4 regions of the Streptomyces sp. NBC_00090 genome follow, and region 1 is predicted to be linked to each of the others. Evidence: riboswitches for the same ligand, from Rfam matches in the RefSeq annotation. Region 1 holds a riboswitch; each other region holds the start of a gene.
The links. Region 1 has a riboswitch for cyclic di-AMP ahead of OG361_RS21480 (M23 family metallopeptidase). Riboswitches for the same ligand answer to the same signal wherever they lie in the genome.

Region 1 (6,930 bases):
GCCCGCGGGGCGGCTGGCAGCAGGCCAGGATGGACCTGGTCGCCGAGCTGCTGGTGGATCTCGACGGGGCCTGGTGGCCCAACCAGTACGGGAACCCCGACAACTGCGACGCCTACACCGGGCTCGCCGCCGAGCTGTCCGAACAGCTCGACCGGATCGACGTCCTCGTCTGCGCGGTCGGCACCGGAGGGCACTCGGCCGGGATCTCCCGCGCGCTGCGCGCCACCGGCAGCCCCGCCCTGGAGCTGGTCGGCGTCGACTCGGTCAACTCCACCGTCTTCGGCCTGCCGGCGGGGGAGCGGCTGATGCGCGGGCTCGGCTCCTCCATCCACCCGGCCAACGTGGACCACGGCGCCTTCGACGAGGTGCACTGGGTCGGCCCCGCGGAGGCGGTACGGGCGGCACGCCGCCTGGCCTCGCGTCAGTTCGCCACCGGTGGCTGGAGCGTGGGCGCGGTCGCGCTGGTCGCCGGGTGGCTGGCCCGCACCCGGCCGCGCGGGACCAGGATCGCGGCCGTCTTCCCCGACGGGCCGCAGCGGTACTTCGACACGGTCTTCAACGACGAGTTCTGCGCGGCCCACGGGCTCCTCGACGGGCCGGTGCGCGAGGACCCGGCCGCGTACGAGGAGGACACACCGGTCGTCGGCTGGACCCGCAGGGTCCTGGACCGCGAGCCGGGGTACGGCGAGCCCGGGTACGTCGGGCCTGGGTACGGCGCGCCTGGGTACGGCGGGCCTGGGTATGGGCCTGGGTATGGCGGTCCCGGGTACGGCCGCCCCGGGGCCCGGGCGGAGCGGGTGCGTTGAGCGCCACGGCGGCGCCTCCCGCGGGAGGCGTCTGGAAGCAGAGCCGTACCTTCGACCCGGCCGTCCGGCTGCTCTTCCTCAACCAGCTCACCATCAACCTCGGCTTCTACATGCTGATGCCGTACCTGGCCGCGCACCTCGCGGACGGGCTCGGGATGGCGGCCTGGTCGGTCGGTCTCGTCCTCGGCGCCCGCAACCTCTCCCAGCAGGGCCTGTTCCTGGTCGGCGGGGCGCTCGCCGACCGGCTCGGCTTCAAGCCGCTGATCGTGGCCGGCTGCGCGCTGCGGACCGTCGGCTTCGGGGCGCTCGCCTTCGCGCAGTCGCTGCCGATGCTGATCGCCGCCTCGCTCGCGACCGGGCTCGCGGGGGCGCTGTTCAACCCTGCCGTGCGGGCCTGCCTCGCGGCGGAGGCCGGGGAGGAACGGCGGGTGCAGGCCTTCGCGCTGTTCAACGCGTACTACCAGGCGGGCATCCTGCTCGGGCCGCTCGTGGGGGTGGCGCTCACCGGGGTGTCGTTCCGGCTCACGTGCGTGGTGGCGGCCGTCCTGTTCGCCGGTCTGACCCTTGTACAGCTCCGGCATCTGCCCGTAAGGGGCGGGGCGGCCCCCTCGGTGGGGAAGGGCGAGCGGGGGCAGTTCCGTACGGTCCTCTCCCACCGCACCTTCTGGCTCTTCTCGCTCGCGATGACCGGCTCGTACGTGCTGTCCTTCCAGGTCTACCTGGCGCTGCCGCTCGCGGCGGAGGGCACGGGGCTCACGACGGCGCTGTTCGTCGTCTCGGCGCTGGTCGCGCTCGCCGGGCAGCTGCGGATCACGGCCTGGTGCCGGCGCCGCCTCGACCGCGAGCGGTGCCTGGTCCTCGGGCTCGCGCTGATGGGCGGGGCCTTCCTGGTCCCGGCGGCCCTGGGCCGGGGCGTGGCGGGGCTGCTGCTCTGCGCGGCTGTCCTGGCCGTGGCGAACGCGGTGCTCTACCCGTACGAGATGGACACCGTCGTCGCCCTGTCCCGGGGGCGGTGGGTGGCCACCCACTACGGGCTCTACAACACGGTCTGCGGGATCGGGATCACCCTCGGGAACCTGGGGACGGGCGCGCTGCTCGACGTCACGGGGTGGTCGGCGGTGCCGTGGCTGGCGCTGTGCGCGGTGGGCCTGGTGTGCGCGGCGGCCGTGGCCCTCCTCGCCCGCGGCGGACGCCTCGCGACGGCGGCTCCGGAGACGGAGGCGGAGACGGAGACGGAGAGGACGACGGGCTGAGCGTCCTTCCGGCCGACTGGCGTACGCCGTGCGGGCGTCCGCCAGTCGGCCCCGTGGGGGTCGCCGCCGGGTGCGGTCGCGGCGACCCTGGGAGGGCGCGGTACGGACACCGTGGCCGCTACGGACCGGGGCAGGAGAGCACAGGTGGGGCACCCCTTAGGAGCAGCGGGCGGTGGGCGGCGGGGCGGTGACGGCCGCCGCCCGTACGGAGGAGCCCGGAGCTTTCTCCGTGTGCTGCCTCCGCTGATCATCGTGGGCGGTGTCGCCTTCGACGTGTCGACACCGCCCTCGTACACCGCCGCGCCGCTCTTCTCCGCCGCTCCGCTGATCGCCGCGCCGTTCTTCTCCACCCTCACGACCCTGCTCACGGGGATCGCCGCAGTCCTCGCCGCCGTCGGGTTGCGCCTCTACAACGGCACCTTGGCGGAGGTCCCCTCCCTCACCGAGATGCTGACCATCGTGACCGTCGCCGCGCTGGCGCTGCTCGTCAACCGGGTCGTACGGCGCAGCGGGGAGCGGCTGGCCTCGGCGCGGGTCATCGCGGAGACCGCGCAGAAGGCGGTACTGCCGACGCCCGCCGAGCGGATCGGCGGTCTGCAGTGCGCGGCGCGGTACGAGGCGGCGCAGGCGGACGCGTTCATCGGCGGCGACCTGTTCGCCGTACAGGACACCCCGTACGGGGTGCGGCTCGTCGTCGGGGACGTCCGGGGCAAGGGGATGGAGGCGGTCGAGGCCGTCGCCGTCGTGATCGGGGCGTTCCGGGAGGCGGCCGAGCAGGAGCGGAGTCTGGAGGGCGTGGCGCAGCGGCTGGAGCGGGCGCTGGCCCGGGAGGGCACCCGCCGGGACGGGCTCGACGCCTTCGAGGGGTTCACCACGGCGGTCCTGGCCGAGATCCCGCGCGCCGGATCGGGGGAGCCGTCGGGCGGCGGACCGGGCACGGGACCGGGTGCGGGACAGGGTGCGGGACAGGGCGTGGGACTGGGCGCCGGGAGCGTACGGGTCGTCAACCGAGGTCATCCGCCCCCGCTGCTGCTGTACGCGGACGGGCGCCTGGAGGTGCTGGATCCGGCGGAGCCGGCGCTGCCGCTCGGCATGGGCGAGCTGGCGGCGTGGCCGGACCGGGCGGAGGAGCGGCCGTACCCGCCGGGCGCGACGCTCCTCTTCTACACCGACGGCCTCTCGGAGGCGCGGAACGCGGAGGGCGCCTTCTACGACCCGGCGTCACGCCTCGCCGGGCGGATCTTCCCGGGACCCGAGGAACTGCTCGACGTGCTGGTGGACGACGTACGGCTGCACACGGGTGGCGGGGCGACGGACGACATGGCGCTGCTCGCGGTGAGCAGGCCGGCGGCGGGGCAGCCGGACCGGCGCCGGACGATGCCCGTGGTGCCCCCGGGCGAGCCCGGTCACCAGGCGTAGTCGAGGGGTGTCACTGCGATAACAATTGACATAACGTCAGATCTCGAGGGTTTGACCAGTCCTTGCTGAAGGGGGGTCAACTCGGGCGATTCTCCACCAATTCAATGAATGATCAAGAGGAACGGCTTGGAATCGGGACCCCCTGTCTATTAACGTTCGATAACGCAGCGCGGTCGTTTCAGCCGCCGCAAGAGGCGGCACCGTGCGCACGCGCCGAATCCTGAAAAGGAACCGGGGAACCACCAATTGGGGTGAATCGGGCCCTTCGCACTCGTGCGACCGTGCCCGTAGGAGACCTTCCTGCTCCGAACCCGTCAGCTAACCCGGTAGGCGAGAAGGAAGGAAAGGAGCGCGCCTCCGTGGCGTCCAACACCCCCGCACCCGAAGCCCCCTTCGATGCCTTCGGTGGCGGTGCGGGTCCTGCCGCCCCGGACACCGAGTGGAACCCCACCGAGGGCTCCCTCCGCGCCGAGAGCCGCTCCGGCGGCCGGCATCGGGTCGTCAAGCAGCGCTCCAACTTCGCCCGCTCCTCCACCGTCCTCGGCGTCGGCGTCATCGCGGCCGTCGGCGCGGGCGGCCTCGCCACCGCGCAGGAGAAGCCGCCGGTGGCGATCTCGCTCCCCGACCTCCCGGACCTCGACCTCCCCGAGGCCAAGGACCTCCCCGGCGTGGGCGAGTTCTTCGCCGACGACAGCGACCAGCAGGACCGGGGCACGGTCGAGGCGACCGGCGGCAACCCGAACCCGCTCACCGCCGCCACCTACGCCACCGCCGACCGGACGACCGGCGGCGCCACCCGGGCCGCTCAGGCCGGCTACACGCAGCAGACCGCGACCGCCGAGCGGACCGAGGCCCGCGCCGTCGACGCGGGCGAGGTCCTGCGCGCCCGCATCCTCCAGCAGGCCGAGCAGCAGCAGGCCTCCGCGGACGCCGCCGAGATGGCCGCCGCGGAGAAGGCGGCGGCGGAGAAGGCGGCCGCCGAGGCGGAGGCCAAGGCCGAAGCCGCGGAGGCGGCGGCGGAGAAGGCGGCCGCCGAGGCGAAGGCGAAGGCCGAGGCGGAAGCCAAGGCGGAGGCCGAGCGGGTGGCCGCGGAGAAGGCGGAGGCCGAGCGCCTCGCCCAGCTCGCCGCCAGCTACTCGATGCCCCTCTCCTCGTACAGCATCAGCGCCACCTACATGCAGTCCGGCTCGATGTGGTCCTCCGGCTACCACACCGGTCTCGACTTCGCCGCCCCCACGGGCACCCCGCTCAAGGCGGTCCACAGCGGCACCGTCAAGTCGGCGGGCTGGTCCGGCTCGTACGGCTACCGGGTCGTCCTGGAGATGGAGGACGGCACCGAGATCTGGTACGCCCACCTCTCCTCCATGACCGTCAGCGCCGGCCAGACCGTGACCACCGGCGAGACGATCGGCCGCGTCGGCGCCACCGGCAACGTCACGGGCGCCCACCTCCACATGGAGGTCCACACCGCGGGCGGCGACGGCATCGACCCGGCGGCCTGGCTCCGCTCCAAGGGCCTGTCGATCTGATCCCCCCGGGTCCGGCTCCGCACGGAGCCGGTTCCCACGGAACGGAATAGGCCCGGCGGCGCGGAGGGTTGATCAGCCCATGACTTCTCTCCGCACGCTGGGCTCTTCCGACCTGCACGTCTTCCCGCTCGCCCTGGGCGGCAACGTCTTCGGCTGGACCGCCGACGAGGCGCAGTCCTTCGCCGTCCTCGACGCCTACGCCGCCGCCGGCGGCAACTTCGTCGACACCGCGGACATGTACTCCGCCTGGGCCGAGGGCAACGAGGGCGGCGAGTCCGAGACCGTCATCGGCCGCTGGCTCGCCTCCCGCGGCAACCGCGCCGACATCGTCGTCGCCACCAAGGTCGGCGCCCACCCCCACTTCAAGGGGCTCTCCGCCACCACCATCAAGGCCGCCGTGGAGGAGTCGCTGCGCCGCCTCGGCACCGACCACATCGACCTGTACTACACGCACTTCGACGACGAGTCGGTCCCGGTCGAGGAGATCGTCACCGCGCTCGACCAGCTCGTGAAGGACGGAAAGGTGCGGGCCGTCGCCGCCTCCAACATCTCCCCGGAGCGGCTGCGCGCCTCCCTCGACTTCGCCGAGTCCGAGGGCCTCGCCCGGTACGTCGCCCTCCAGCCGCACTACAACCTGGTCTCGCGCGAGACCTACGAGGGCCCGCTCCTGGAGACCGTCGAGAGCGCCGGGCTCGCCGCCCTCCCGTACTTCGGGCTCGCCTCCGGCTTCCTCACCGGCAAGTACCGCCCCGGCACCACCGTCGACAGCGTCCGCGCCTCCGGAGCCGGCGGGCACCTGGACACCGAGCGGGGGCGGGCCGTGCTCTCCGCGCTCGACGCGGTCGCCGAGGCCCACGAGGCCGAGCTCGCCACCGTCGCCCTCGCCTGGCTCGCCGCCCGGCCGACCGTCGCCGCGCCGATCGCCTCGGCCCGTACGGTCGAACAGCTCCCGGCCCTGGTCGCGTCCGCGGACCTCACCCTCACCGAGGCCGAGCTGACCCTCCTGACGGAGGCGTCGGCCGTCTGAGGCGGGCGGGAGCGTGGCCCGGTCCGGGCATGCGGCGCGCTGGAGACGGGCCCGGTCCGGGCCTGGGCAGGGACGGAGACGCCCCCGGACCGGCGGGTGCCGGGCCGGTGCTGCTCAGCTTCGGTACGGGTTGTAGCCGCCGTAGTCCAGGTACTGGGGCGGCGCCCACACCCGGCCCGTCGCCCGCGCCGCGTACGTGAGCGCGGGCGAGGCGACCTCCCGGCGCTGCCAGAGGTGGTGCAGCAGCTCCTGCTCCCGGGCCGGGAAGTCCGGCCCGGCCGTGCCGCGCCGGGCCCGGTCGCGGAGGAACGCGAGGGTCGTCGCGAAGGACTCGTACTCGCCGACCGCCCGGGCCGCGGGAGCACCGTACGTCCGGGCGGCGAAGGCGCGGGCCAGTTGGCGGGCGCGCATCGAGGAGAGGGCGAGCGGCTCGGCGGGGGAGAGCCAGCCGGCCGCCGCGTATGCCGGGAGCTCCCCGGATATCGTGCGCAGCTCGCGCTGCCGACTCCACACCGCGAGCCAGGTCAGCAGGCCGAAGGCGGGGACCATGAAGCAGCCGTACACCGCGTAGAAGGCCAGGGGGCCGCCGAAGGTGGCGGCGCCGTTCCAGGCGGCGTGCATGCCCATGGCGAGCAGCAGTCCGGCGATCGGCAGCAGCACCCGCCGGATCCGCTTCCCGCGCGGCGCGAGCGCGGCGAAGCCGAAGCCGATGCCGGTCAGCACGGTGAAGAGCGGATGCGCGAACGGCGACATCACGACCCGTACGAAGAAGGTTCCGGCGGTCACCGAGCCGATGCCGGCGGAGCCGAACGCCTGGTCCTCGCCGAAGGCGTTGCCGAGGTAGAGGATGTTCTCGGTGAAGGCGAAGCCGGTCGCGGTGAAACCGGCGATGACGA
Region 2 (6,930 bases), 3.6 Mb from region 1:
GGACCCTCGACCCGTACTCGAAGCTCCTCGAATCACGGATCGTCTTCCTCGGTACGCCGATCGACGAGACCTCGGCCAACGACGTCATCGCCCAGTTCCTGCACCTCGAATACGCGGCGCCGGACCAGGACATCTCGCTCTACATCAACTCCCCCGGCGGCTCCATCAGCGCCATGACCGCGATCTACGACACGATGCGGACGCTCGCCTGCGACGTGGAGACCACCTGCCTGGGCCAGGCCGTGTCCACCGCGGCCGTACTGTTCGCGGCCGGCGCCCCGGGCAAGCGCCTGATCCTCCCGGGCGCCCGGATCACGCTCCAGCAGCCGAACCTGGACGAACCCCTCCAGGGGCAGCCGAGCGACCTCGACCTCCATGCGCGCGAGATGCTGCGTCTGCGGGCGCTGGTCACCGGGATGCTCGTCGAACACACCGGGCAGGACCCGGAGCGGATCGACGCCGACATCGACCGCCTGACCGTCCTGGACGCGCCGGCGGCCGTCGCGTACGGCCTGGCGGACCACGTGGTCGCGAGCCGGCGCGCCGCCGCCGGCGGTTCGGCCGGGTGAGCCGGCCGTGGTCCCCGAGCTGCCGCCGCTGCCCGCCCTGACGCGCGCCGAGGGCGAACTCGTCGACGCGTACCTCGAAGTCATCGACCTCCTTGGGAAGATCAATCCATCCAGGGGTACGCATACCTATGGGGCGTTGCGTGCGGCTCAGGCCCTGGTGGGGCGCGCGGAGGCGCTGCGCGAGGCTCTGACGCTCATGCATATGCGGGGTGAGAGCGAGGTGCACGCGGACACATTGGCGCGTGCCCTAAGGGTGTTGGACGGGGAGCGCCGGGCGGACCGCGTCACCGTCCCCCGGAGTCGCGAGAGTTGACATTCCCGCGTGTCGTGTAGAGGTCCGGACGGCCGACGCGCGCCGCAGAATCCCTCGCCCGTTCGGCGTAGTCGACGAGTCGACAGATGAAGCGTGCGACTTGCTCAACAGATGTACGCATTTGGCGGAATCGAACGTTCCGCCGCTGGTGCGAGGCTCGTCGACCAAACCTCCGAAGATCGCAAAGGCTGTCTGTCCACCCGAACGGATCAGTCGTGAGGAGCCTCACATATCGCCGTTTCAGCTCGGTTTTCGCCCATGTCGTGGGTCAAGATCCGTGACGACGACAAGCCCCCGCCGCCGCGGCGGGGCGGTCCGGGCGGACGCCGAGTCCTGCCGCTGTCCCGGACGTCTGGTCGACAGGATTGGATCGGCAGGAGTGGAGGACCCGAGCAGTACGGGACGTTCACGCTGTTAGCGCAGCGGGGTCGTTCCTCGGGGTGAAGCCGCAGCCGCGGCCGGGCATCTTCGCCTGCCCGAACCCGACAGGTCATCCTTCACAGGCGGCTGACGAAGGGTTGCGCATGACCGCGCAGATGCATGTCCCGTCCCTGCTGTCCCGGGCCGGAGCCGTCTCGGCTCTCACCCTCGCCGCCGTCGGCGGCACGCTGTTCGCACCAGGAACGGCGTCGGAGGCCCAGGCAGCGACGACACACGCGAACAAGGCACTGAGCATCGCCGTCTCCAAGAAGGGATCTCCGTACCGGTACGGAGCCGCCGGACCCACCCGGTTCGACTGCTCCGGTCTGACGCTCTACGCCTACAAGCAGGCGGGCAAGTCGCTGCCCCGCACCGCGCAGCAGCAGTACAACAAGACCCGGCACATCTCCGCCTCCAGCCGGCAGAAGGGGGACCTGGTCTTCTTCCACTCGGGCGGGAGGGTCTACCACGTCGGCATCTACGCCGGCAGCGGCAAGATCTGGCACTCGCCCAAGACGGGCTCCTGGGTGAAGCTCGACAGAATCTGGTCGTCGAAGGTCTACTACGGCCGCGTCCGGTGACGGCCCCCGGGCGATGACGGCCCCCGGACGATGACGAGCCACGGTCGGTGAGGGATCCCTGGGGTTGACGGACCCCGGAGGTTGACGGGCCCCGGAGATTGACGAACCACGGGGCTGACGCCCGGTCAGGGTGTGTGGTGGCGCCGCCGCACCCCGGCCGACCGAAGCCGTACCGTCCCGGCCGCACGACTCGACCGGCGGTTCACGGCCTGCGTCGCCGACGGCTCGCGGCCGTCACAGGAGCTGCACGCAGGCCTAGCCCGCCGGCACGGGGGCCGGGGTCCACGGGAGCGTGATCCAGACCGTCTTGCCGCCCTCCTCGGTCGGGGTGACCGAGAGACGGCCACCGGCCTCCGCCGCCAGCACGCGGATGATGACCATGCCGCGGCCGTTGTCCTGCTGGACCGCCGCCGGAAGGCGACGGGGCCAGCGGGGGTGGCTGTCGGTGACCCCGATGCGCAGCCGCTCCTCCCGCTCCAGGCGGAGGTCGACGGTGAAGGTGGGCGACTGCCCGAAGGTGTGCTGGACGGCGTTGGTGGCCAGCTCCGAGACGATCAGCCGGATCGAGTCCGCCGTCTCCGCGGAGCCGTCGAGCCCCCAACCGACCAGGACGTCCGCGACGTACCTCCGTGCCGTGGGGACCGAGGCGGGATCGCTCGGCAGCGTGACGGATGCTTCCTGATGGTCTGCCATGGCGACGCTGTCCCTTTCCCACCGGGTACACCGCCCCGGATTGCGCTTCGCGTCAGAGTGCCACCGATCGTGCCGCCCCGGACGGCGTTCCACCACGCTATGTGCGGATCTATCGCCCGAAGCGGTGAACTCTGCTGCCGGGGAACGCTTTTGGGCCGTTGACCACCCTCGTCCTCGATCACGAAGTCCCGAGGGGCCGCCAGGCCGCGAGCCCCCGCCGCCCGCTCAGGCGGCGGGTGCCGTCCGCAGGATCGTCCCCACCGCCCGTTCGAGCTCGGTGTCCGTGAGGTCGGCGCGGGCCGTGAGACGGAGCCGCGAGATGCCGTCCGGTACGGACGGGGGCCGGAAACACCCGACCGCCAGGCCCTGTTCGCGGCAGTCCGCGGCCCAGCGCAGCGCCGCCTCGGGCGAGGGCGCGCGCACCGAGACGACGGCCGCGTCCGGCCGGGCTGCGGTCAGTCCGGCCGCCGTGAGGAGCTCGTACAGGGTGGTGGCGACGGTTCGCGCCCGTGCGGCGAGCGCCGGTTCGGCCGCGATCAGGCGCAGGCTCGCGAGCGCGCCGCCCGCGGCGGCGGGGGCGAGCCCGGTGTCGAAGATGAAGGTGCGTGCCGCGTTCACCAGGTGCTCGACGACCCGGGCCGGGCCCAGGACGGCGCCGCCCTGGCTGCCCAGGGACTTGGAGAGCGTCAGGGTGGCGACCACGTCCTCGTCGCCCGCCAGGCCCACCTCGTGCAGGGCGCCCCGGCCGCCCTCGCCGAGGACGCCGAAACCGTGGGCGTCGTCGACGACGAGCCCGGCGCCGTGTGCGCGGCAGGCGTCGGCGAGCTCCGGCAGCGGGGCCTTGTCCCCGTCGACGGAGAAGACGGAGTCGCTGACCACGAGCGCCCGGCGCCCGTGATGTGCCTCCAGGGTCTTGCGTACGGACTCGGGGTCGGCGTGCGGGACGACGGCCGCCTCGGCGCGCGCGAGCCGGCAGCCGTCCACGATCGAGGCGTGGTTGGAGGCGTCCGAGACGATCAGGGAGTCGCGGCCGCCGAGCGCCGTGAGCGCGGCCAGGTTGGCGGCGTAACCGGAGGAGAAGACGAGGGCCGCCTCGAAGCCGCAGAACTCGGCGAGCTCGCGTTCGAGCCGGGTGTGCAGCCGGGTCGTTCCGGTGACGAGCCGCGAGCCGGTGGCGCCCGCGCCCCAGCGCCTGGCCGACTCGGCCGCCGCCTCGGTGACCTCCGGCCGGCGGGTGAGGCCGAGGTAGTCGTTGCTCGCCAGGTCGAGCAGGTCCGACTCCGCCGCCCGGGGCCGCAGCGTACGGACGAGGCCGGCCTCCGCCCGGCGGCGCGCCTCGGCGTCGGTCCAGTCGAACGCGGTACGGCGCGGGCCCTCGGCCCGGGCGTCGTCGGCCTGTGGCATGCGGCGATCCTTTTGTAGGCAGCGCACAGACCCTAACCGCAGCGCGCCGAGGTCGGGATGTGGTCATCCACACACCTCTATCGGGGGCGTTTGTTCGGATCCTCCTTGGCCCGGGGGTGGCCGGTAGGCAAGGATCAACGGTTATGGACCTGCTGAACACGCTGGTGGAGAAGGGGTTGCGGCGCGAGCTGCCGACCCGTGAAGAAGCGCTCGCCGTACTGGCGACCTCCGACGACGAGCTGCTCGATGTGGTGGCGGCCGCCGGCAAGGTGCGCCGTCAGTGGTTCGGGCGGCGGGTGAAGCTCAACTACCTCGTCAACCTGAAGTCGGGGCTGTGCCCGGAGGACTGCTCGTACTGCTCGCAGCGCCTCGGCTCCAAGGCCGAGATCCTCAAGTACACGTGGCTGAAGCCGGACGAGGCGTCCCAGGCCGCCGCGGCGGGTGTCGCGGGCGGGGCCAAGCGGGTCTGCCTGGTGGCGAGCGGGCGCGGTCCGACGGACCGGGACGTCGAGCGGGTCGGCAGGACCATCGAGGCGATCAAGGAACAGAACGAGGGCGTCGAGGTGTGCGCCTGCCTCGGCCTGCTCTCGGACGGTCAGGCGGAGCGGCTGCGGGAGGCCGGCGCCGACGCGTACAACCACAACCTCAACACGTCCGAGGCGACGTACGGCGGGATCACCAAGACCCACACCTACGCCGACCGGGTGGACACCGTGCAGAAGGCGCACGCCGCCGGTCTGTCGGCCTGCTCGGGTCTGATCGCGGGCATGGGCGAGACCGACGAGGACCTGGTCGACGTCGTGTACGCGCTGCGCGACCTCGACTCGGACTCGGTGCCCGTCAACTTCCTCATCCCCTTCGAGGGCACGCCGCTCGCCAAGGAGTGGAACCTCACCCCGCAGCGCTGTCTGCGGATCCTCGCGATGGTGCGGTTCGTCTGCCCCGACGTCGAGGTGCGGATCGCCGGCGGCCGTGAGGTGCACCTGCGCTCGATGCAGCCGCTGGCCCTGAACATCGCGAACTCGATCTTCCTCGGCGACTACCTGACGAGCGAGGGCCAGGCCGGCCAGGCCGACCTCGACATGATCGCGGACGCGGGCTTCGAGGTGGAGGGCGCGGGCACGACGACGCTGCCGCAGCACCGGGCGGACGCGCTCGCGGCGGCGGGCGCCGCCGCGGCCGGCGGCTGCGGTTCGCACGCCTCGGCCGAGGGCACGGGCTGCGGCTCGCAGGCCCCGGCGGAGGGCGCGGGCTGCGGCTCGCACTCCGGCGGCGGCTGCGGTCCCTGCGGCGGTCACGCGGCGCAGCCGGCCGCGGAGGTTCCGGCGGCGGAGGCGACCGAGGCGGCCCAGGCTGCTCCGGCGGCCTCCGCGGCGAACACCGCCAGGACCGACCTGGTGGCGGTGCGCCGCCGGGGTGCCGGCACGGACCTGGCGCCGAATGCGTAACGACGAACTCCTCGCCCTGGACCGGGCGCACGTCTGGCACCCGTACGGCCCCATGCCGGGCCGTACGGACCCGCTGGTCGTCGCGTCCGCGTCCGGTGTGCGGCTCCGGCTCGCCGAACCGGCCGAGGGACAGGCCGAGTTGATCGACGGCATGTCCTCGTGGTGGTCGGCGATCCACGGCTACAACCACCCCGTCCTCAACGAGGCGGTCCGCGGCCAGCTGGACCGGATGAGCCACGTCATGTTCGGCGGGCTCACCCACGAACCGGCCGTCCGGCTCGCCGCCCGGCTCGTCGAGATCACCCCGGAGCCGCTGCGGCACGTCTTCCTCAGCGACTCCGGTTCGGTCGCCGTCGAGGTCGCGGTCAAGATGTGCCTCCAGTACTGGCGCTCGGTGGGCCGGCCCGGCAAGCAGCGGCTGCTGACCTGGCGCGGCGGCTACCACGGGGACACCTGGCAGCCGATGTCCGTGTGCGATCCCCAGGGCGGGATGCACGAGCTGTGGTCGGGCGTCCTCCAGCGGCAGGTGTTCGTCGACGCGCCTCCGGCCGCGTACGAGGAGTCGTACGCGGAGCTGCTGCGGACCGAGATCGGCCGCCACGCGGACGAGCTCGCCGCGGTGATCGTGGAGCCGGTGGTGCAGGGCGCGGGCGGGATGCGGTTCCACGACCCGGCGTACCTGCGGGTGCTGCGGGAGGCCTGCGACGCCCACGACGTGCTGCTCGTCTTCGACGAGATCGCGACCGGGTTCGGGCGGACCGGCACCCTGTTCGCCGCGGACCAGGCGGGGGTCTCCCCCGATGTGATGTGCCTGGGCAAGGCGCTGACCGGCGGCTATCTCTCGATGGCGGCGACGCTCTGCTCCAGCCGGGTCGCCGACGGCATCTCCCGGGGCGAGGTCCCGGTCCTCGCCCACGGGCCGACCTTCATGGGCAACCCGCTGGCGTCGGCGGTGGCCTGTGCCTCCCTCGACCTGCTGCTCTCGCAGGACTGGGCGGTGGACGTCAAGCGGATCGAGGCGGGGCTGCGGGAGGGACTCGCTCCCCTCTCCGACGTCCCGGGCGTGCGCGAGGTGCGCGTGTGCGGCGCGATCGGCGTCGTGCAGCTCGACCACGACGTCGACATGGCGGCGGCGACGCGGGCCGCGGTCCGGGAGGGCGTGTGGCTGCGCCCGTTCCGGGACCTCATCTACACCATGCCGCCCTACGTGACGGGCGACGAGGACCTGGCCCGGATCTGCGCGGCGGTACGCGCGGCCGCCGCGGCGGGCTGACCGGACGGACGGAAGGACAGGGACAGCAGTGGGAATCGTGGTGGTCTCCGGTACGGGGACGGAGATCGGCAAGACGATCGTGACCGCGGCGGTGGCCGCCGTGGCCATGGCCACCGGGCGGTCGGTCGCGGTGTTGAAGCCCGCGCAGACCGGCGTCGGGCCGGACGAGAGGGGCGACGCGGACGAGGTGGTCCGCCTTTCGGGCGCCTCGTCCTCCGTCGAGCTGGGG
Region 3 (6,930 bases), 2.6 Mb from region 1:
GATCGACGGACAGACCGAGCGGTCCTGGCGAGCCTCGCTGGACGCGGCGCTCGCCTGGCGCCCCGAGGAGCTGTACCTCTACCCGCTGTACGTCCGGCCGCTCACCGGCCTCGGCCGGATCTCCCCGGCCGCCGACCGGGAGTGGGACGAGCAGCGGCTGCGCCTCTACCGGTACGGCCGGGACCACCTCCGCGCCCAGGGCTACGAGCAGGTGTCGATGCGGATGTTCCGGCGGACGGACGCCGCGCCCCTCGGCCCGGACGACTACGCCTGCCAGACGGACGGGATGATCGGTCTGGGGTGCGGGGCGCGCTCGTACACCTCGGCCCTCCACTACTCCTTCGACTACGCGGTCGACATGCGGGAGATCCGTTCGATCATCGACGCCTACACGGAGACCGAGGACTTCTCGCGGGCCGAGGTGGGCCGGTGGGTGGACGCCGGGGAGGCCCGTCGCCGCCATCTGCTCCAGTCGCTGCTCCAGGCCGAGGGGATGGAGGCCGCCGGGTACGAGGAGCGGTTCGGCTCCTCGCCGTTCGCGGACTTCCCGGCGGAGCTGGCCCGCTTCGAGGCCTTCGGCTGGCTCGACGGGGACGCGCCCGAGGGGCTGCTCCGCCTCTCGCCCGAGGGGCTCGCGCACTCGGACGGGCTCGGCCCGGAGCTGTTCTCGCCCGAGGTGCGGGCGGCCATGGCCGCGTACGAGCCGAAGTAGGGCGGACATGGACCTGACACTGCTCTACCGCGGGCCGCTCGCCTCCTGCGACTACGACTGCCCCTACTGTCCCTTCGCGAAGCGCCGGGACAGCGGGGAGCAGTTGCGCGCGGACCGGGCCGCGCTCGAACGGTTCACCGGGTGGGCGGCCGAGCAGACCGGCGACCGGCTGCGGATCCTCTTCACCCCGTGGGGCGAGGGCCTGGTGCGCTCCTGGTACCGGCGGGCGCTGGTCGATCTTTCGCGGCTGCCGCACGTCGAGCGGGTGGCGATCCAGACCAATCTGAGCTGCCGGACCGACTGGCTGGCGGAGGCGGACCCGGAGAGCGTGGCCCTCTGGTGCACGTACCACCCGGGCCAGACTCCGTACGAGCGCTTCCTCGGCAAGTGCCGTGAGCTGGCGGACCGGGGCGTCAGGTTCAGCGTGGGCGTGGTCGGCCTGCCCGAGCACCGGGAGGACGCCCGCCGGCTGCGCGCCGCCCTTCCGCCGCACGTCTACCTCTGGGTGAACGCGGCCGAGGGCCACACGTACACGGACGCGGAGGCCGAGGAGTGGACCGGGATCGATCCGCTCTTCCCCTACAGTCGGCGGCCGCACCGCTCGGCGGGGCTGCCGTGCCGTACCGGCGAGTCGGTGATCTCGGTGGACGGCGAGGGGACGGTCCGGCGCTGCCACTTCGTCAAGGCCGAGCTGGGCAACCTGTACGACGGCTCGTACCGCGCCGCGCTCCGCCCCCGGGCCTGCCCGCTCGCCGTCTGCGACTGCCACATCGGCTACGTCCACCTGGAGACGCTGCCGCTGTACGACGTGTTCGCCGGCGGGGTCCTGGAGCGGATCCCGGCCGGCGTCGTCGCACTTCCCGGAGCTACAGGGGCATGAGGTCGGGGCGCTTCGCCTCGACGTGGTCGCCCGAGCTCTCGCCACGCAGCCTGCGCCCGATCCAGGGCACGAGGTACTCCTTGGCCCAGTGGATGTCGTCGCGCCGCACCTCCAGCGTGCCGCGCGGGGGGCGCGGCGGCCACGACTGGTCCGGGTCGGCGGGCACGGGCAGGCCGAGGACCTGGGCGGCGCGCAGGGCGACCCGGGTGTGGCCGTCGGGCGAGAGGTGCAGCCGGTCGTCGTCCCAGGCCCGCAGGTCCTGCACGGACTTGAGGGACCACAGGTCGAGGACCGGGCAGTCGTAGCGGTCCGCGATGGACCGGACGTGGGCGGTGTAGGTGGCGATCTTCCCGCGCAGGTGTCGGAGCACGGGGATGTCACGGGTGTCGAAGCCGGTGGTCACCATGACGGTGCCGACGGCGGAGGTCAGGTCCGCGACGGCGCGCTCGAAGCGCTCGGCCACGTCGTCGGGGTCGGTGCCGGGCCGGATGATGTCGTTGCCGCCGGCACAGAAGGTCACCAGGTCGGGGGCGAGTTCCTTCGCCCGGGGGACCTGTTCCGCCACGATCTGGTCGAGCAGGCGCCCGCGTACGGCCAGGTTGGCGTAGCGGAAGGCGTCGTGCTCCGGCAGCTGGTCGGCGAGCAGCACCGCGAAGCGGTCCGCCCAGCCGACGTACGTCCCGTCGGGTCCGGGGTCTCCGACGCCCTCGGTGAAGCTGTCACCGATCGCCGCGTACGACCCGAATGCGTTCTTGTCTCTTGATCTCGAATCGTCTGCCACGGGAGCACATCCTTCCCTTTCGGATGTGACCTACGCGACCGTAAGGAAGGGTTGACGGCGGGTGAGATATGCCACCGATAAAGATTCCACCAAGCCGGAATACGCTCCCGAATATGTCAGGAACACACTGGCGGCCCGGCACAGGGGTGCCGGGCCGCCAGCTGTGCGACCGCGTCAGATGGAGACGCCGTGCTGGCGCAGGTACGCGAGCGGGTCGATGTCGGCGCCGTAGTTCGGCGAGGTGCGGATCTCGAAGTGCAGGTGCGGGCCGGTGGAGTTGCCGGTCGAGCCGGAGAGGCCGATCTGCTGGCCGCCGCTGACCGACTGGCCGGACGAGACGGAGAGGGAGGAGAGGTGCGCGTACTGCGAGTAGCTGCCGTCGGAGTGCTGGATGACGACCTCGTTGCCGTAGGCGCCGCTCCAGCCGGCCGAGACGACGGTGCCGGCGCCCACGGCGCGGACGGTCGTACCGGAGGAGGCGATGAAGTCGACACCCGTGTGGTAGCCGGAGGACCACATGGAGCCGGAGGCGCGGTACGGGGTGGAGATGCCGCCGTCGACGGGGGCGACCCAGCCGGAGGAGGAACCGGTGGACTGCGAGGAGGTCGAGGCGTCCGACTGCGCGGAGGTCGAGGCGTCCGGCTGCGAGGAGGTCGAGGCGTCCGACTGCGCGGAGGTCGAGGCGTCCGGCTGCGCGGCGGTGGCGGCCGGGGCGGAGTCGCGCTCGGTGCCGCGGGAGGCGCGGGTCTCCTCGCCGGAGGCCTGCGACGAGCCGCTCTCCGACTCGGCCTTCGGAGCGGCCTTCGGGGCGGCGGCCTTGGGCGCGACGCGCTTGTGGGCGGCCTTCGGGGCGGAGGCCTTGGCGGTGCTCTTGGCGCCGAGGGTGAGCTTCATGCCGGGCAGGATCAGCGAAGGGTTCTCGCCGACGACCTGGCGGTTGTCCTCGTACAGCTTCTGCCAGCCACCGGCGAGGTGGTGCTCGACCGCGATCTTCGACAGGTAGTCGCCGCGGACGACGGAGTACGTCGTCGGGGCGGCCTTCACGGCGGCGGCGGGCGCGGCCCGAAGGGCGGCGGGGGCCTTCACCTGGGCGGCGGCGGCGACGGCCTGGGCGGGAACGGCGGCCGGGGCGGCCTGCTCGGCGGCGTGGGCGCCGGTCGCACCGAAGAGCGGGAGGGCGACGACTGCGCCTCCGGTACCGGCGGCGACGATTCCACGCGTGATCGGGTTGATCTTGGGACGGCGGTGCTTACCCTTCGCGGGCATGGCGAATTCCTCTCCGGCGCCTACGAGGTGAGCTGTCGGGTTCGGACTGGAGATGCCCGGCCGCGTTCTCACGCGGCTTCACCCCGAGCCGTCCTGCGTCGCGGGACCGGCGTACTTCCTGGGTCCCCCGCTCCTGCCACACATTTGATGAGTGCGGGTTCCGGACGGTGGCAGGATTCGGCGGTCCGACCGGATTGACGGTGACGCTAGACGAGCGGTTCGACACGGACAAGCCACTGATTTCCCCCGGCATTACCCGTTCCGCTTTTCCACCGGAATTCCGGTCACCCTCCGTGGATGACGGTCCTTCGATTTCCTTTTTCCGTACGGCAATTGCTCCGGGCTCCCGGCCACGATCCGTCACCTCTATGACCCTGCTCACGCGCCGAACGCCATCTCACCCGTAAACAGGGCGCGTTATACACAAGGCCCTAATTCGGACAGATCACCCATTACCGTCCGAGGGGGTGCGCCCGACCGGTCCCGCCTGGATGATTGCCCCAGGAACCGATCTCGCATCGGGCGCCCGAACGTCGACACCCAGGAGCATCCGTGACGCAGCAGCTGCCGCAGGCCCCGCCCACCGAAGCGAACGAACCCGAGCTGGCGGAGGTCCGGAACTTCCGGGACGTGGGCGGCCTGCCGACGACGGACGGGCGCGCCGTGCGACCCGGCCGCCTCTTCCGCAGCGGCCACCTCGCCCACGCCACCGAGAGCGATGCCGTCTTCCTCTCCTCACTCGGCCTGCACACCGTCTTCGACTTCCGCAACGACGCCGACCGGAAGGTCGAGGGCGAGGACGTCGAGCTCCCCGGCGTGCGGAACGTGCACATACCTCTCAATGACCCGGCCGACGGCAAGGAGTTCTGGAAGCTGGTGCGCGACGGTGACATCGCGCAGCTGCGGGGGATCCTGGGCGAGGGCAAAGCGGCGACCCGTATGTCCGACTCGTACCGGAAAATGGTGGTCGAGCGGACTTCGGAGCACAGCCGGATCCTGCACTCCATGGCCGAGGAGAGCCTCCCGGCCCTGATGCACTGCGCGGCCGGCAAGGACCGCGCCGGTCTCTCCATCGCGGTCACCCTGCTCGCCCTCGGCGTCGAGCGGGAGGCGATCGAGGCCGACTACGTGCTGTCGAACGACCCGCACCGCCGGTACAAGGTACGCCGCAGCTCCACCGCCCCGGACGCGATGTCGCCCGAGGTGATGGAGCTGCTGAGCCCGCTCTTCGACGCGCGGGTGGAGTATCTGCGGGCCGCGTTCGAGACGATCGACGCGACCTGGGGATCGGTGGAGACCTACCTCACGGAGGGGCTCAAGCTGACCCCGGAGACCCGCGAGCGGCTGCGGGAGCGCATGCTCGCCGAGGCGTAGCCCCGCCCACGCGCCCGCCCGCCGGTCCGTCCACCCCTTCGCCTACTGGTTCTGCCCGCCGAGCATGAACAGCAGGTAGAGGAAGCCGGCGAAGAGGTGGCCGGCGACCAGGTAGGCGAAGAGGCGGAGCACGAGCCCCTTGGGGAACTTGCCTTCACCGCGCTCCTCGCCGGTGACCGGTGCGGACTTCTCGGACATATCGGTCCTTTCCGAAGGAACAGTCACTCCGTGGGAGTGGCCACGAAGGTTCAGCGCCGGTGCGGGGTCCCGTCGCCGAGGCACAGCTCGGCGACGGGGCTCTGCATCAGGGTGTGGACGAAGAGCAGCTCGGCCCCGCCGGACGTGGCGGCGCCGATGCGGTGCGGGGTGAGCGAGTCGAAGTGCGCGCTGTCCCCGGGATCGAGGACGTGCACGGCCTCGCCGAGCGCGAGCCGCACCCGCCCCTCCAGGACGTGGATCCACTCCTCGCCGGGGTGGACGCGCACGATGTCGGCCCGGGTGGCGTACGGCACGTGGACGCGCAGGCACTGGAGCGCGCGCCCGGCGCCGCCCGCCTGCCGGTAGACCCAGCCGTCGGCCTCCACGGGCTCGGAGCGGCCGGCCCGGACGACGGGGTCGTGCTCGGGAGGAGCCTCACCGAGCAGCTCGGAGACCGTCGTACCGTAGATGCGGGCGAGGGCGAGCAGCATCGGCAGCGAAGGCTGCCGGTTCCCCGTCTCCAGACGGGAGAGATGGGCCGGCGAGAGACCGGCCCGCTGGGCGGCGGCCTCCAGGGTGAGTCCCCGGCGGCGGCGCAGGGCCCGCAGCTGCGGGGCGACGTCGGGCAGGACGCCGGGGGTGGCGGGATCCGGGGAGGCTTCCCCGGGGACGTGGTCCATGCGTCCATTCCGCCAGGATCGTGCCTCTGAGGCAAGTTTCTTGCCTCAGAGGCAAAACCTCCGGCGGGTACGCGGCGACGCCACCGTCAGTCACGTACCGATGCGCTCAGCGCTGCGCCACGGACTGCTTCACCAGTGTCCTCCCGAAGTCCCACATCAGGCCGCCGCCGCCGTGGGCCTCGTCCATGACCGCCGTGAAGGCGGTGACGAACCGGTCCACATCGGCCTCGTCGATGACCAGCGGCGGGATCAGCTTGATCACCTCCATATGGTCCCCGGAGACCTGGGTGAGGATCCGGTGGCGCTGGAGCAGCGGCACGACGACCATCTGGGCGAAGAGGCCCTTGCGGGCCGCCTGGAGCATCGCCCAGCGGCCGCGCAGCCCCAGCGAGGTCGGCCGGCCGAACTCGATCCCGATCATCAGTCCGCGGCCGCGCACCTCGTGCAGCAGCTCGTACCGGGGCACGAGCTCCTCCAGCCGGGACCGGAGCAGCCCGCCGATCCGCCGGACGTGGGCGACCGTGTCCTCGTTCTCCATGACCGAGAGGACGGCGAGCCCGGCCGCCATGGCCTGCGCGTTCGAACCGAAGCTCGCCGAGTGGACGAGGACCCGGTCCATCGACGAGTAGACCTTCTTGAAGATCCAGTCCTTGCCGAGGGTGGCGCCGACCGGCACGTAGCCGCCGGAGAGCGCCTTGGCGACGCAGACCAGGTCCGGTTCGACCCCCGGCTCGTGCTGGTACGCGTAGAAGTCGCCGGTCCTGCCGAGGCCGGTCTGCACCTCGTCCACGATCAGCAGCGCGCCGTGCCGGTGCAGCAGCTCCTGCGCGGCGCGCAGGAAACCGGGCGGCGCCTCGTGGACGCCCTTGCCCTGGATCGGCTCCACGACGAAGGCGGCCACGTCGCCCCGGCGCAGCTCCCGCTCCAGGGCTTCGAGGTCGCCGAGGGCGATCGCGGTGTCCGGGAGGAGCGGGTCGAAGCCCTCCCGGAAGCCCTGCTCGCCGTTGACGGAGAGGGAGCCGGTGGTGAGCCCGTGGAA
Region 4 (6,930 bases), 1.2 Mb from region 1:
CCGTCGCCGTACCGCTCGTGCCGGACGACGTCCGCGTCCCACCAGGCCGGTTCGCCGGTGCCGGCGGCCTCGTCGGCGCCGGCGAGCATCAGCTCGGCCACCGTCCCGTACGCCTCGGTCCAGGCCTTCTCCGCCTCGATGTTCCAGGCGGAGCCGGCCGCGTGCGCGAAGGCGGCGATCAGGCTCTCCCCGACGGCGGCGTACAGCGCGGGCGAGGCCAGGAACTTGCGGTGGTCGCGGCCCAGGTGCCCGAGGTAGCCGGCGAGACCGGGATCCTCCAGGTGGGTCACCACATGGGTGAGCGCGGCGAAGAGCCGGTCCCGCTGGGGGACCATGTCCTCGGGGAAGAGCTCGCGTACACCGGGGTTGTTCCAGAAGAGGTGCGAGTAGAAGAAGGTGACGGCGTGCTCCGCCCGTCTCTCGACGATCGCGAACGTACTTCTGATCAGCTGGGGATCCACTGACAAGAATCTAGGGCACGTCGGGCACCACTTGATCACAGGATCTCCACGAATGCCCCTCCGAGGCCGCCCTGTACGGTCGGGGGGTGAGCACTACCCCCGCCCCCGAGCTCTTCACCTGGGAGTTCGCCAGCGATCCGTATCCCGCCTACGCCTGGCTGCGGGAGCACGCGCCCGTGCACCGGACGAAGTTGCCCAGCGGGGTCGAGGCCTGGCTCGTGACCCGGTACGCGGACGCCCGCCAGGCCCTCGCCGACCAGCGGCTTTCCAAGAACCCGGCGCACCACGACGAGTCCCCGCACGCGAAGGGGAAGACGGGCATCCCGGGGGAGCGCAAGGCCGAGCTGATGACGCATCTGCTCAACATCGACCCGCCCGACCACACCCGGCTGCGGCGGCTGGTGTCGAAGGCGTTCACCCCGCGCCGGGTCGCGGAGTTCGCGCCGCGCGTGCAGGAGCTGACCGACCGGCTCATGGACGACTTCGTGGAGAAGGGGAGCGCCGACCTCATCCACGAGTTCGCCTTCCCGCTCCCCATCTACGCGATCTGCGACCTGCTCGGCGTGCCGCCGGAGGACCAGGACGACTTCAGGGACTGGGCCGGGATGATGATCCGGCACGGCGGCGGGCCGCGCGGCGGGGTCGCCCGGTCGGTGAAGAAGATGCGCGGCTATCTCGCGGAGCTGATCCACCGCAAGCGCGAGGAGCCCGGCGAGGACCTCATCTCGGGGCTCATCAGGGCCTCCGACCACGGGGAGCACCTCACCGAGAACGAGGCCGCCGCCATGGCCTTCATCATTCTCTTCGCCGGTTTCGAGACGACCGTGAACCTCATCGGGAACGGGGTGTACCAGCTGCTGCGCCATCCCGAGCAGCGGGAGCGGCTCCAGGCCTCGATCGCCGCCGGGGAGACCGGGCTCCTGGAGACGGGTGTCGAGGAGCTGCTGCGGTACGACGGGCCGGTGGAGATGGCCACCTGGCGGTACGCGACGCAGGCGCTGACCATCGGCGGGCAGGAGATCCCGGCGGGCGACCCGGTGCTCGTCGTGCTCGCGGCGGCGAACCGGGACCCGGCGCGGTTCGCGGACCCGGACACGCTCGACCTCTCCCGGCGCGACAACCAGCACCTCGGGTACGGGCACGGCATCCACTACTGCCTCGGGGCGCCGCTCGCCCGTCTGGAGGGGCAGGCGGCGCTGACGACCCTGCTGACTCGCCTGCCGGACCTGCGACTTGCGGCCGATCCGGCCGAACTCCGGTGGCGCGGAGGACTCATCATGCGGGGATTGCGCACGCTTCCGGTGGAATTCTCCCCTTCCGTACGGGTGCAGTGAGCTGACGGTACGTCAGAAATGTGATCTTCACGTGATCGGGGGTCCATCGACTTGTGACGAGCGTTCGAATGCCGCTACGTTTCCCGGCAGTCTCAGCCGTCACGCGAAAGGCCTCCCTATGCGCTCCGGGAACGGACGACACCGTCGCCCCCGTCAGGCCCCCGCCATCGTCGTCGCCGCGGGAGTGACCGGATCCGCCCTGGCGCTGCCGTTGCTCGCCGCCGGATCCGCCTCCGCCGCCGACGCGGCCACCTGGGACCGGGTCGCCGAGTGCGAGTCCGGCGGCCAGTGGAGTGCCAACTTCGGCAACGGCATGTACGGCGGCCTCCAGTTCACCCAGGACAGCTGGGAGCGGAACGGCGGCCTGGCGTACGCGCCCAGCGCCGACCTGGCCAGCCGCGCCCAGCAGATCGTGGTCGCCGAGAAGGCGCTCGCCAGGGGCGGCACCGACTGGGCCACCTGCGCGCCGATCGCCGGCCTGAAGAACGACGGCAGGGCCACCGGGGTGGACCCCGGCCCGGCCACCGCCACGACGGCGCCCACCGGGCCCGTGGCGGAGTCGAACCGGACCGCCGGCGTCCCGGCCGCGCCCGCGGAGACCTCCGCGGCCGCCAAGAAGGCCGGGACCGCCACGTCGGCCGGTTCGGGCGCCTCCGGCGAGGCGTCCAAGGCGCCCGCCGCCTCGATCACCCCCGCCGCACCCGCCACGCCGGTCAGCCCGACCGCTCCGGTGACGCCGACCACTCCGGGCACTCCGGGCACCCCGGGGACCCCCGGTACCCCGGGTACGTCGATCGCCCCGACGACGCCGACCACCCCGGCCGCGCCCGATGCGTCCCTTACGCCCGGATCGCCCGATACGTCGACGGGTGACACTTCGTCGGCCACGCCCGGAAGTGGCAAGCACCGGGGTGAGGCAGCTCCGGAGGAAACCGGCAAGACGGACACTTCGGCTGAATCAGGTAGACACGCTTCATCGACGGACAAGCTGGCGGAAAGCCCCGCCGCAACATCGACGACTGACGAAGCGAAGAATTCGGGCGCAACGGACAGTCAGGACACTTCGGGTGTCTACACCGTGCGGCCGGGCGACAACCTGACCGAAATCGCCCAGCAGAACGAACTCCCCGGCGGCTGGAGCGCCCTCTATGACGCCAACCGCGGTGCCGTGGGCGCCGATCCGGATCTCATCCTCCCTGGTCAGAGCCTCGACCTGACGGTCGATTCGGAAGGGAAGGCCGAGTAGTTCGGGGGTGAATGTCCGGTTCTGGGCAAGTGAGACATGGGTCTCTTCGCCCCAACTGGCGTGTCACGTCCGAGAACTCTGCTTCTGTCACCTCCCACCTGCGTAAACACTCCCCGCCGGAAGGCAAGTAGGGGCGATATTTCCGCAATACGCCTCTTTGAACTTCCGGTGGGTCTGTGTCTACGGTCGTAACCGCTCGCCACCGCGGGCCCCGTCGACCGAAACGCCGAATCCTGCCGTCGGCCGATGGGAACAGTCGTCGCGTAAGCGCCGTAGGCAGGAGCGGGGGACCCAAGGTAAGTGCCGGCCCCGGCCGTTGAGACAGACGGCCGACGATCGGCTTGGGGTTAAGTCGCGTGCTAGGACACGCGGCCGGGCACTCATTGGCCCGAACCCGACAGCTCACCTCGTAGGCGTCGGTGAGGAGAATCTCCATGCTGTTTTCCGGCAAGGGCAAACACCGCCGTCCCTCCAAGGCCACCCAGGTCGTCACGCTCGTCGGCGTCACCGGTGTCGCCGTGGCCGCCCCGCTGATGACCGCGGGCACCGCCTCGGCCGCCACGGCCTCCGAGTGGGACCGTGTCGCCCAGTGCGAGTCCGGCGGCAACTGGTCCATCAACACGGGCAACGGCTACTACGGCGGCCTGCAGTTCTCGGCCTCCACCTGGGCCGCGTACGGCGGCACCGCCTACGCCTCGACCGCCAACCAGGCGTCGAAGTCCCAGCAGATCGCCATCGCCGAGAAGGTCCTCGCGGGCCAGGGCAAGGGTGCCTGGCCGAGCTGTGGCGTGGGCCTCTCCAGCGCCTCGTACGACGGCGGCGCCGCCGAGAGCGCGCCGCAGCAGCAGACGCAGCAGCCTGCCCAGACCCAGCAGCCGCGCCCGGAGCGGAAGGCCGAGCAGCCGACCACCCGCAGCGAGCAGCGCCAGGCCCCGAAGCAGCAGGCCGCGCCGAAGGCCGCCAAGAAGACCGTCACCACCCCGACCGGCAAGACGGTCGAGAAGGGTGACGGCGAGTACAAGGTGAAGGCCGGCGACACCCTCAGCAAGATCGCTCAGGCGCAGGGCGTCAGCGGCGGCTGGGCCAAGCTCTTCGAGCTGAACAAGGACGTCGTCGACAACGCCGACCTCATCTACCCGGGCCAGCAGCTCCACCTCAAGTGAGCCCGGCGGTCCGCCTGAGTCCGGCGGCTCACGCGGCCCCCACGACCCTCCCGCGGTGACCACCCCGGTCCGGCGCGCCCTTCCCCCGTGCGCGCCGGACCGGGGTTCCGCGTTTCCCGGAGCCGTTTCCGGGGCCGCTTCTCGGAGTCGTTCCCGGAGCCGTTTCCCGGAGCCGGAGAAGTCGTAGAAGAGGGGAAGAGGCCGGGACCTGACGGTTACCGTCCAGTAGATCTGGGGCCCTTCGTCCCGACATGCATGCCCTTGGGTCCTTTTTCGTCCCAGGGGGCGGGCGCACGGCCGACCGGAGCCCCGGAGCCGGTTAGGCTCTTGTCGCAAGGCCAAGCGACCCTGCACCGACCTTGCGTCACATCCAGCGTCACATCCCAGAAGGAGATGCTCGTGCCGTCCATCGACGTCGTCGTAGCCCGGGAAATCCTGGACTCCCGAGGCAACCCCACGGTCGAGGTCGAGGTCGGCCTCGACGACGGCAGCACCGGTCGTGCTGCTGTTCCGTCCGGTGCCTCCACCGGTGCGTTCGAGGCCATCGAGCTTCGCGACGGTGACCCCAACCGCTACCTCGGCAAGGGTGTCGAGAAGGCCGTCCTCGCCGTCATCGAGCAGATCGGCCCGGAGCTCGTCGGCTACGACGCCACCGAGCAGCGCCTGATCGACCAGGCCATGTTCGACCTGGACGCCACCGAGAACAAGGGCTCGCTCGGCGCCAACGCCATCCTCGGCGTCTCGCTCGCCGTGGCCCACGCCGCCTCCGAGGCCTCGGACCTGCCGCTCTTCCGCTACCTCGGCGGCCCGAACGCGCACCTGCTGCCCGTTCCGATGATGAACATCCTCAACGGTGGGTCGCACGCCGACTCCAACGTGGACATCCAGGAGTTCATGATCGCCCCGATCGGCGCGGAGTCCTTCTCCGAGGCCCTTCGCTGGGGTGCGGAGATCTACCACACGCTCAAGGGCGTGCTGAAGCGCAAGGGCCTCTCCACCGGCCTCGGCGACGAGGGCGGCTTCGCCCCGAACCTGGAGTCGAACCGCGCCGCCCTGGACCTCATCATCGAGGCCATCAAGGAGGCCGGCTACACCCCGGGCACCGACGTCGCGCTCGCGCTCGACGTCGCCGCGTCCGAGTTCTACAAGGACGGCGCGTACGAGTTCGAGGGCAAGTCCCGCTCGGCCGCCGAGATGACCGAGTACTACGAGGAGCTCGTCTCCGCGTACCCGATGGTCTCCATCGAGGACCCGCTGTACGAGGACGACTGGGCGGGCTGGAAGGTCCTCACCGACAAGCTGGGCGCCAAGGTCCAGATCGTCGGCGACGACCTCTTCGTCACCAACCCGGAGCGCCTCGCCCGCGGCATCGAGGAGGGCACCGCGAACGCCCTCCTGGTCAAGGTCAACCAGATCGGCTCGCTGACCGAGACCCTGGACGCCGTCGAGCTGGCCCAGCGCAACGGCTTCAAGTGCATGATGTCCCACCGCTCCGGCGAGACCGAGGACGTCACCATCGCCGACCTCGCGGTCGCGGTGAACTGCGGTCAGATCAAGACCGGCGCCCCGGCCCGCTCGGACCGCGTCGCCAAGTACAACCAGCTGCTGCGCATCGAGGAGATCCTCGACGACGCCGCGGTCTACGCCGGCCGCAGCGCCTTCCCGCGCTTCAAGGGCTGAGACCCGCTCGGGCCACCCGCCCGGGGCTGAGACCAGCCCGCTGAGGGCCGTGCCCCACCGCACGCCCTGAAGCAGCCTCCGTACGTCCCCGCACTCGGTCCCGTACCGTGTGCGGGGACGTACGCATGAACAGGGGAGGCGACACGACATGGCCGCGAAGGACCGGGACCGGTTCTCGACCGCGACCCGGATCAGGCTGCTCGGCGAGCAGACCGCCGCCCGTGTCTACCGCTCCCAGACCCGCCGCCAGGCCCGCCGCTCCCGGCTCACCGGCCGCGCGGCCTTCCTCGCCCTCGTCGTCTGCTCCCTCGTCGTGGCGCTCGCCTACCCGATGCGGAGCTACGTCTCCCAGCAGGGCGAGATCGCCGACCAGGAGCGCAGGGCCGCCGAGGCCGCCCGACGGGTCGAGGAGCTGAGGGACGAGAAGGCCCGCCTCCAGGACCCGGCCTACGTCCGCCGCCTCGCCCGCGAGCACCTGCACTACGTGCTGCCCGGCGAGACCGGCTTCACCGTGAACGACCCCGACGCGGAGCAGCGGCCCCGCACCGACCAGGGCGCGGCGGACCGCCCCTGGTACGACAACCTCTGGGACGGCGTCGACCACGCCGACCGCCCCTGACCAGGCCTCTTGGTAGCCCCGACACACGATCAAGGCAGACATGGAAACGCCCCCTCCGCAGACCGAACGCACCGAGCCCACCGAGGCGGACATCGCCGCCTTCGAGGAGCAGCTCGGCCGGCCGCCCCGCGGCCTGCGCGCCATCGCGCACCGCTGCCCGTGCGGCAACCCGGACGTCGTCGAGACCGCGCCGCGGCTCCCCGACGGCACGCCGTTCCCCACGACGTACTACCTGACCTGCCCCCGGGCGGCCTCGGCCATCGGCACCCTGGAGGCCAACGGGGTCATGAAGGAGATGCAGGCCCGGCTCGGAACCGACCCGGAGCTGGCCGCCGCCTACCGGGCCGCGCACGAGGACTACATCGCCCGCCGTGACGCGATCGAGGTCCTGGAGGGCTTCCCGAGCGCCGGCGGCATGCCGGACCGC

Region 2: another riboswitch for cyclic di-AMP. It lies ahead of OG361_RS05250 (C40 family peptidase); the one in region 1 lies ahead of OG361_RS21480 (M23 family metallopeptidase).
Region 3: another riboswitch for cyclic di-AMP. It lies ahead of OG361_RS33120 (peptidoglycan DD-metalloendopeptidase family protein); the one in region 1 lies ahead of OG361_RS21480 (M23 family metallopeptidase).
Region 4: another riboswitch for cyclic di-AMP. It lies ahead of OG361_RS15955 (transglycosylase family protein); the one in region 1 lies ahead of OG361_RS21480 (M23 family metallopeptidase).

The regions. Positions count from the first base shown of each region.
Region 1 covers NZ_CP108224.1:4,806,759-4,813,688, forward strand. Annotated here, with positions in the region: gene OG361_RS21465 (PLP-dependent cysteine synthase family protein) at 1-806, shown strand, start outside; gene OG361_RS21470 (MFS transporter) at 803-2,059, shown strand; gene OG361_RS21475 (PP2C family protein-serine/threonine phosphatase) at 2,204-3,478, shown strand; cyclic di-AMP (ydaO/yuaA leader) riboswitch at 3,680-3,826, shown strand; gene OG361_RS21480 (M23 family metallopeptidase) at 3,838-5,007, shown strand; gene OG361_RS21485 (aldo/keto reductase) at 5,087-6,034, shown strand; gene OG361_RS21490 (PrsW family intramembrane metalloprotease) at 6,149-6,930, opposite strand, start outside.
Region 2 covers NZ_CP108224.1:1,211,531-1,218,460, forward strand. Annotated here, with positions in the region: gene OG361_RS05240 (ClpP family protease) at 1-569, shown strand, start outside; gene OG361_RS05245 (hypothetical protein) at 577-882, shown strand; cyclic di-AMP (ydaO/yuaA leader) riboswitch at 1,197-1,403, shown strand; gene OG361_RS05250 (C40 family peptidase) at 1,407-1,883, shown strand; gene OG361_RS05255 (ATP-binding protein) at 2,139-2,576, opposite strand; gene OG361_RS05260 (8-amino-7-oxononanoate synthase) at 2,802-3,980, opposite strand; gene bioB (biotin synthase BioB) at 4,124-5,428, shown strand; gene OG361_RS05270 (adenosylmethionine--8-amino-7-oxononanoate transaminase) at 5,421-6,701, shown strand; gene bioD (dethiobiotin synthase) at 6,730-6,930, shown strand, end outside.
Region 3 covers NZ_CP108224.1:7,420,429-7,427,358, reverse strand. Annotated here, with positions in the region: gene OG361_RS33135 (STM4012 family radical SAM protein) at 1-712, shown strand, start outside; gene OG361_RS33130 (STM4011 family radical SAM protein) at 720-1,592, shown strand; gene OG361_RS33125 (SGNH/GDSL hydrolase family protein) at 1,579-2,373, opposite strand; gene OG361_RS33120 (peptidoglycan DD-metalloendopeptidase family protein) at 2,548-3,639, opposite strand; cyclic di-AMP (ydaO/yuaA leader) riboswitch at 3,644-3,799, opposite strand; gene OG361_RS33115 (tyrosine-protein phosphatase) at 4,192-5,013, shown strand; gene OG361_RS33110 (DUF6126 family protein) at 5,056-5,211, opposite strand; gene OG361_RS33105 (helix-turn-helix domain-containing protein) at 5,262-5,891, opposite strand; gene OG361_RS33100 (aspartate aminotransferase family protein) at 5,998-6,930, opposite strand, start outside.
Region 4 covers NZ_CP108224.1:3,642,309-3,649,238, reverse strand. Annotated here, with positions in the region: gene OG361_RS15970 (globin domain-containing protein) at 1-461, opposite strand, end outside; gene OG361_RS15965 (cytochrome P450) at 548-1,795, shown strand; gene OG361_RS15960 (transglycosylase family protein) at 1,980-3,041, shown strand; cyclic di-AMP (ydaO/yuaA leader) riboswitch at 3,256-3,472, shown strand; gene OG361_RS15955 (transglycosylase family protein) at 3,476-4,204, shown strand; gene eno (phosphopyruvate hydratase) at 4,598-5,884, shown strand; gene OG361_RS15945 (septum formation initiator family protein) at 6,033-6,503, shown strand; gene OG361_RS15940 (DUF501 domain-containing protein) at 6,544-6,930, shown strand, end outside.